2 regions of the Priestia sp. P5 genome follow, and region 2 is predicted to be linked to the other one. Evidence: a T-box and tRNA genes for the amino acid it is inferred to sense, from the RefSeq annotation. Region 2 holds a T-box; the other holds one or more tRNA genes.

Region 1 (4,436 bases), on a different contig from region 2:
ACCAATTTTACCTCCGATAACAAGGTCTGGTTTTGTTGCGCTCATAGCTGCAAACGGAGAAACAAGAATGAGTATTAATACGATGATCATAATAAACGAGCGTTTTTTGGACCCTTTTTTAGCTGAGTGTTCAATCGTTCGCAAAATTCCATCAAAAATAAGCGCTAATAATGCTGCTGGAATGGCTCCTAATAAAATCAAACTATTATCGCTTCGGTCAATACCAAGCAAAATTAAGCTTCCGAGTCCGCCCGCTCCGATAAGAGCCACGATTGTCGCTGTACCAATAATGAGTACCATCGCTGTGCGAATCCCGGCCATAATGACAGGAAGCGCTAGAGGAAGTTCTACTTTAATTAATCGTCTCCACGAGTTCATCCCCATGGCTTTGGATGCTTCAATTAAAGATGGGTCCACTTCTTTAATTCCGGTATATGTATTTCGTACAATAGGAAGAAGCGAATATAAAAACAGTGCAATAACCGCGGGAAAGGTTCCAATTCCGACAAGAGGAATCAGTAATCCTAATAAAGCGAGTGAAGGAATGGTTTGCAGTACGGCTGTTACGCCAATGATCGGTTCAGCAATGCGGTCATGTCTCGTTAAGTACAGTCCGAGCGGCACTGAAATTAATACGGCGATAACAAGGGCCAGTACTGAAATTTGAATGTGTTCAAGAAGAGCTTGAAACAGTGCGTCTCCTCGTTGATCTAGTAATGTGCTTAGTGCATTCATTACAGCGTTCCTCCTTCTTTCGTCTTATCAGAAAGAAACGCTAATAGAGTTTTGCGCGTTACAACGCCAATGCGTTTGCTCCCTTTTTTCACGGCTATTGCTTCATGGTCGTAAAGGGCGTCCATTGCCTGCTGAACAGTAGCGGTTGAAGCTAGCTCTTCAGTAGGTTCTACGTCTGGCTGTTCACTTTCTTTGAGAAACATATCCAATGTCTCAAATAAAGCATTTCCTTGATTTCCAATAAACGTTTTTACAAATTCATTCTTAGGCTTTTGAATGAATTCCTCCGGGGTTCCAACTTGAACAATTTCCCCGTCTTTCATTAGGCAGATACGATCTCCAAGCGTCATCGCTTCGCTCATATCGTGCGTAACAAACACAAATGTTTTTTTGATTTTTTCTTTTAAGCTAATAACATCTTGCTGAAGCTGTTCGCGGCTTAACGGATCGAGGGCACTAAAGGGTTCGTCCATTAAAATAACGGGGGGATCAGCTGCGAGGGCACGTGCTACACCTACACGTTGCTGCTGGCCACCTGAGAGCTCAGACGGCTTTCGATTTCGATACTGCTTTGGGTCTAGTCCTACCAAGGTAAGCAGTTCATCAATGCGCGTTTTGATTTTGTTTTTCTTCCAATGCTTCATCTCGGGTACAATAGCTATATTTTCAGCGATGGTCATATGAGGAAAAAGAGCAATCTGCTGCAAGACATAACCAATGTTCCAGCGTAGCTCATGTATGTTGTGGTCCGATACGAGCTTATCTTTTATGTATAGTTCTCCTTCGGTAATATCATGAAGACGGTTAATCATTTTTAAGGTGGTTGTTTTCCCACACCCACTCGGACCAATTAAAACGAAAAACTCTCCTTCGTTAATTTCTAGATTAATATTTTTCACGGCGGTCGTACCGTCTGGATATTGCTTTGACACATTCTTAAACGTAATCAAATTACCGTTCACACTCCCTGTTGAAATTTAACCCCCCCAGTTTCGTGTACCCAATACTTAGAGGCAATAAACATTCTTTTAAGATTATTTCTGAATATGATTCATAAGACATAGTGAAAAAGATACACATGTTTTCTCACAGCGTCCTAATAAGGCTATCAAACTGTTAAAATTTTCACAAGGCGGGGAAGAATAATTCGGAGAAGAATTTTAAAGCCAACACAGATAAAAAAACCTTCTTTCAACAAGAAAGAAGGTTTTTTAGTATGCTAGCGACAGGGATCGAACCTGCGACCTCTTGCTTACCATGCAAGTGCTCTACCTACTGAGCTACACCAGCGTCTTGGAAAATTATATCACGTTTAAATTCATTTAGGAAGCGCTTTTTTAAATTTTTTTATTAGTATATTCTCTAATTTGCGTCTTCTGAAATTCGCACTTTCTACAAAGTTCCATATTTTATGTTAGAACTCCTTACATAAATTGTGTGAATTTTCTTTTTTTATATTACCCTTAGTAAAAGAGCTTACAAAAGAAGGGAAGAAAATAGATGGAACAACAACCAACCATGACCAAATCAAAAACGGCAACTCCCTACCCAAGAGACTGCACGTTCAGCCTGGAAGATTGGACGACGCTCGCTAAGTATTGGTACCCCGTCGCACGCTGCAGTGATGTAACAGAGAAACCAACGTCCGTAAAACTGCTAGATGTAAATCTAGTTCTATACCGTACCACACACAAAGTAGTAGCGGCTCGTGATTTATGCGTTCACCGAGGCACCCCCCTTAGCATGGGCTGGGTGGAAGATGATGAAATTGTCTGTCCTTACCACGGCTTCCGCTATGCAACGGACGGCGCATGCACATCGATTCCAGCTCACCCTGATGCCAACATTTCTCCCCGCCTGTGTATGGCCGTCTATCCAGTTATTGAACGATTTGGATTAGTGTGGACTTCCCTGACAGGAGAACAAGATAACCTGCCTTACTTCGATGCGTGGGAGGACCCTGATTTTCAGCAAATTGTTTGTCCGAGCTTTGATATCATGGGTTCGGCCGGTCGTCAAATGGAAGGCTTTTTAGACGTAGCTCATTTTGCTTGGGTTCACACGGACACATTTGGTGATCGAAACAACGCCTTTGTGCCTAAATATAAAGTAAGCGATACAGAGTATGGGCTTCATGTAGAATATACGAGCACCATGAGCAATTATTCCAAAGAACAGCAGCATTTAAATCCACCTGATTTTAAATGGCTTCGCGTCTTTGATGTTTATCCGCCGTTTGCAGCTACGCTAAAAGTATACTTCCCAGAAGGCGCAGAGCTGTGGATTATGAATGCAGTCTCTCCTATTTCAGCCCGCGAAACACGTTTATTCGCACCAATTGCTCGAAACTTTGACAAAGATTCTCCCGTTGAAGGTGTGTATGACTTTAACCTTCGCGTCTTTGACGAAGACCGTGAAATGGTTGAAAACCAAAAACCTGAAGACTTGCCTTTAGACCTGCAGATGGAAGCGCATATTATGGCTGATCAAACGTCCATCGGCTACCGGAAATTATTAAAGAAAATGGGCTTAAGCTTTAGATATACAAGCTAAAAAAATCCCCGCTGTCTCAGCGGGGATTTTTTTTCATTTAGCAAATTGCTCGCGTCCTGCTTTTTCCTTTATCACTTCATCTTCACTTGCCGGCGTTGCGCGTTTCATAAACAATGAAAGAATTAAGGCAACTACCACTAGTACTACTGAGACAGCAAACGCATCGTTAATCCCTTGTACCATTGCCTGCATCCCAATCTGTTCTTTCATTTGAGCTGCTCCGGCTGCGGTTGCATTCGCTGCTCCTGCTCCGCTCATTGCATCTTGAGCGAGCTCTTTTGCATGCGTAGCTGTACGGTTTGACATCACCGTTACTAATAGAGCCGAACCAATAGCTCCTGATACTTGTTGAAGCGTATTGTTCATGGCAGTACCATGCGGATTAAAGCGCTGCGGCAGCTGATTTAATCCGTTTGTCATAACCGGCATCATCACCATGGACATTCCGAACATGCGAAGCGTGTAAAGCGTAATGAGCGTTGTATACGTCGTATCAAGCTCTAAGTTACTGAAGAAATACGTCGTAACGGCTGTAATCGTCAGACCCGTTACAGCCAGTGCACGCGCTCCGAATTTATCAAATAATTTTCCGGTAATCGGTGACATCACACCCATTAATAGCGCACCTGGAAGCATTAGTAATCCTGAATGAAGCGGAGAAATGCCTCGTACCGTTTGAACATAAATTGGCATTAGCAGCATGGCTGAGAATAATGCCATTGTGATCACCATTGAAATCGTTGATGATAAAGCAAACATTGGATATTTAAAAATGCGAAATTCAAGCATAGGTGTTTTCAGCTTGAACTGACGCGTAATAAATAAAATCAGAGACACAGCTCCTACGATAATGGTGCCGTATACTTCCACAGAATCCCAGCCTTTATCCCCTGCTGAGCTAAATCCGTATAGAAGTCCTCCAAATCCAATTGTAGATAACACAAGTGATAGGAAATCCAAATTGATTTCCACTTTTTCTTTTTTGTCTTTTAATAGGAAGAAAGCGCCTATTAACACAATTGCTGCAATTGGCGTAACAAGGTGGAACAGCATTCTCCACTCATAGTGTTCAATTAGCCACCCTGATAAGGTAGGACCAATTGCCGGAGCAAAAATCATAACTAAACCGAAAATCCCCATCGCAGCTC
Region 2 (4,436 bases):
CTGAATATATTTCTAGCCAGGATTTTACGGATGGTTTTTTCGGAAAAGGCAGACGTTTGACGGCACTAGAAATCATAAGTATTTCTTTCAACCTTAAAAAAAGCATTATGGCTAAAACTCTTTCTATTGGATTTAGTCAGGTCGCTCAATCAAAAGAAGTGAGAAAATTTTTAGAGGATTCGGAAAAAACAGCTGACGAACAAATACAATCCTTTTCAAAAATCATGCACGCTGATAATTTACCAATTCCTAAATCATGGGAGACAGAAGTAACAACTTCAACAGACGCTCCTTTTTCTGATAAATTAATGATGTATCATATTGGATTTTTATTCCAAGCTGCGCAAGCCTATCATGGAACAGGTTTAGCGTCAGCTATGCGAACAGATCTTGTAGCTGCTTATGAAGGTGTTATCCTAAAAAATTTAATGGTCACAAAAAAATGGTTTGATATTATGGTAAAAAATAAATGGTTAGAACAACCACCACTTGCTCCTAACAGAAAAGAAATAGCAAAAGAAAAATAATAAAATCTAATATTTTGAGCAAATTACACAAGACGCCGTGAGGCATCAGCGAAAATCCTTACTGCAATAGAGCAGAAAAAACCTACCTCTTTGGATTGGGAAGAGATAGGTTTTTTCGATTTTTAAGCTGTATACTCTATACAAAGTTAGTTAACATAATCACTCTTTCCGGAACACATCAAAAAAGAGAACCCTTATGGGAGTAAGGGTTCGAAAGAGGTCTCAATTATGAGTTATGCAGCTTTTTATACATCCTTGACGCGTAAGGGTTTCATACTAGGGCATAACCCAAACGAATGAATAAAAAGTGCACCTTTTATTCATATGTAAAAATGTAAAATATAGTATATATGGTAAAAATATGATATTATTGTTTACGGTGCTATGCTATGATTCTTCACTAAGTTTGAATCATGAAGAAGCAACCTCGTCCGCCATGTCGGGGTTGCTTTTTATTTTGCTATTTTTCTAACTCAACAAAATAGGATTACGTAAATTACTTTATGTTTGTGTAGGTCTCATTTTTTATGCATATGCCAGCTCCTCTAAATTAGTTTTTAGGGAGAAATTTACGTGCATATCTGAAACATAAATTAATTCTAATTAATTACATATTTAGAATTAAGTATTGACATTTACAAATAATATAAATTATAATTCTATTTATTGGAAATGAACATGTTGAGCGTTGAAAAGGACACGAATTATTTTTATATTTCTTTACAGAGAATAGGGCCTTTGGCTGTGAGCCCTTAAGAAAGAGAAATAATTTACCACCTTGGAGCTATTGTGGGGAAATATGTAGATAGAGTAACCGCAATCGGGAAATCCGTTATCTTTTTGAGAATATAACACTTGTAGTGTTTTATAAAATTAGGGTGGTACCACGACCGCACTCGTCCCTGTTAGAGGGATGAGTGCGGTTTTTTATGTTCAAAAATAAATAGGTAAGCAACGAAAAGGACATGAATTATTTTTACACTTCTTTACAGAGAATAGGGTCTTTGGCTGTGAGCCCTTAAGAAAGAGAAATAATTTACCACCTTGGAGCTTTATTAGTGAACTAGTAGTAATTAATAACGTTTGCGACGTTACAGCACCAGAGCCATTGATATATTTATATTGATGGGAATTTGGGTGGTACCACGTGTGAAAACATACTCGTCCCTTACTTAGGGACGAGTATGTTTTTTTTTGACTTTATTTAAATAGGAGAGGTTATCATGAGTAAAGATTTGGTTCAAATTCGTTTTTTAGATGGAAATGAGAAAGAATTTTCAAAAGGTATTACATTACATGCTATTGCAGAATCCATTAGTTCTAGCCTAAAGAAGAAAGCCATTGCGGGTAAAGTAAATGGAGAATTATATGACTTGCATCGATCAATTAATCAAGATGCAGAAATCGAAATCTTAACATTAGATTCTGACGAAGGTCTAGAAATTATGAGGCATACAACAGCTCACATACTTGCTCAGGCAGTAAAAAGAGTACATAAGAATGTGAAGTTAGGTGTAGGCCCAGTTATTGAAGATGGATTTTATTACGATATGGATCTTTCTACAACGATTGCTTCTAATGAGTTACTACAACTTGAACATGAAATGAAGAAAATTATTAATGAAAATCACCCTATTGAACGTACTGAAGTGACACGCAGTGAAGCTGAAAAAATATTTAGCGAAATAAACGATGAGTTGAAACTAGAGTTATTACGTGATATTCCTATGAATGAAACAGTTACAATTTATAAACAAGGGGAATTTTTCGATTTATGTCGTGGCCCTCACCTACCTTCTACTGGAATGGTTAAGGCGTTTAAATTAACAAAAGTATCAGGAGCATACTGGAGAGGTAACAGCGATAACCAAATGTTACAACGTGTATATGGCGTAGCTTTCCGTTCTCAAAAACAGTTAAATGAGTATGTACTATTTTTAGAAGAGGCAGCTAAAAGAGATCATCGAAAGTTAGGAAATGAACTAGAATTATTTATGTTTTCTGATGAAGCACCTGGAATGCCTTTTTATCTAGCTAAAGGACAAATGGTTAAAAATCAGCTGGAGCAATTCCTACGATCCGTTCAAGAAAAGCATAATTACGAAGAAGTACGTACTCCTTTTATGATGAATCAACAATTATGGGAAAAGTCTGGTCATTGGGATCATTACAAGGATAATATGTATTTTTCAGAAGTTGATAACGCTAAATTTGCATTAAAGCCTATGAACTGTCCTGGCCATATGCTTATCTTTAAAAATAAGCTCCATTCCTATAGAGATTTACCAATTCGCATGGGAGAATTCGGTCAAGTTCATCGTCATGAATTTAGTGGAGCTCTCAATGGATTATTAAGAGTTCGTACGTTTTGTCAGGACGATGCTCATATCTTTGTTACTCCTGAACAAATTGAAAGTGAAATTAAATCGGTCATTGAATTAGTGGATTATATCTATAAAACATTTGGTTTTGAATATAGTATAGAACTTTCAACTCGACCAGAAGACTCCATGGGAGAGGATAGCTTATGGGAACTTGCTGAAAACTCCTTAGAAAACGTATTAAAAAAGTTGAACTTTGATTATAAATTGAATGAAGGCGACGGAGCATTTTATGGTCCTAAAATAGATTTTCATATTAAAGATGCCTTAAAAAGAAGTCATCAATGTGCAACAATTCAATTAGACTTCCAGCTACCAGAAAAATTTGATTTGAATTATATTAACGAAAAGAACGAAAAACAGCGTCCAGTGGTAATTCACCGAGCTATTTTTGGATCTCTTGACCGTTTCTTTGGCATTTTAATTGAACACTTTGGAGGCGTCTTCCCAACATGGTTGGCACCTGTACAAGTAAAGGTTATTCCAGTGTCCCTAAAAGTTCATCAGGAATATGCACAAGAGATTAAAGCAGCTCTAGGGAATAAAGGGATTCGAGTAGAATTAGACAATCGAGAACAAAAGCTCGGATATAAGATTCGAGAAGCTCAAGTGGCGAAGGTTCCTTATATTTTGGTATTAGGAGATAAGGAAATGGAAAGCAACTCCGTAAACGTACGAAAACACGGTGAAGAAAAGTCTGAAACTTTCAATTTAGATAGTTTTATTGAAAAACTTCAGGATGAAATTGTTGAAAAGAAACTTAGATAATTAAACAAAAAAGGTTCCTTAAAATTTAATAAGGGACCTTTTTGTATTTCTAGTTTACTCTTTCCTAGAATGAATCAGCACAGGTGTTTATGTTTTATTATTAGGCTTGTATATACTAATTTTACAATTTTTTCATATAAAGTCATTGACTTTTTTAGCACCTAGTACTAATATCAATTCATATATCTTGATAATAAAGAAGGGTGAATACAATGAAATCAACTGCACGTATTACAGCAATAGGTACATACGTACCAGAAAAAAGACTTACCAATGACGATTTAGAACGAATTGTAGATACGAACGATGAATGGATTGTGAAACGAACTGGCATGAAAGAAAGAAGAATTGCTGATGAAAACGAATATTCTTCTGACCTAGCTATTAAAGCAATTGAAAACTTAGTGGAGCAATATCAGAAAGATTTAAAGGATGTAGGATGTATCATTGTCTCAACTACAACACCGGACTATGCATTTCCCAGCGTAGCAGCCCAAATACAAGATTACTTTGATATTCCTACAACCGGGGCTTTAGACTTTAACGCTACCTGTGCTGGTTTTACATATGGATTACACATGGCAAACGCCTTTATTACATCTGGACTTCATCATAAAGTTTTAGTCGTAACTGCAGAAACGTTATCGAAGGTTACAGATTACACAGATCGTACTACATGTGTTCTATTTGGGGATGGGGCTGCAGCTGTTTTGGTGGAAAGTGATGCAGAGCGCCCAAGTTTTATTGCTACGCATATTGG

Evidence for each region. A T-box is a leader RNA that pairs with one kind of tRNA and senses whether it is charged. The one in region 2 lies ahead of thrS (threonine--tRNA ligase), so its partner is inferred to be a tRNA-Thr.
Region 1: it has a tRNA-Thr gene. The T-box ahead of thrS (threonine--tRNA ligase) is inferred to sense a tRNA for this amino acid. The anticodon was not compared.

What each region holds. Positions count from the first base shown of each region.
Region 1 covers NZ_JAKWFJ010000001.1:962,264-966,699, reverse strand. Annotated here, with positions in the region: gene MMB69_RS04935 (ABC transporter permease/substrate-binding protein) at 1-735, opposite strand, end outside; gene MMB69_RS04930 (ABC transporter ATP-binding protein) at 735-1,685, opposite strand; tRNA gene MMB69_RS04925 (tRNA-Thr) at 1,953-2,025, opposite strand; gene MMB69_RS04920 (aromatic ring-hydroxylating oxygenase subunit alpha) at 2,236-3,288, shown strand; gene MMB69_RS04915 (DHA2 family efflux MFS transporter permease subunit) at 3,322-4,436, opposite strand, start outside.
Region 2 covers NZ_JAKWFJ010000006.1:77,577-82,012, forward strand. Annotated here, with positions in the region: gene MMB69_RS25270 (DUF3231 family protein) at 1-527, shown strand, start outside; T-box leader at 1,207-1,434, shown strand; T-box leader at 1,473-1,699, shown strand; gene thrS (threonine--tRNA ligase) at 1,751-3,676, shown strand; gene MMB69_RS25280 (ketoacyl-ACP synthase III) at 3,889-4,436, shown strand, end outside.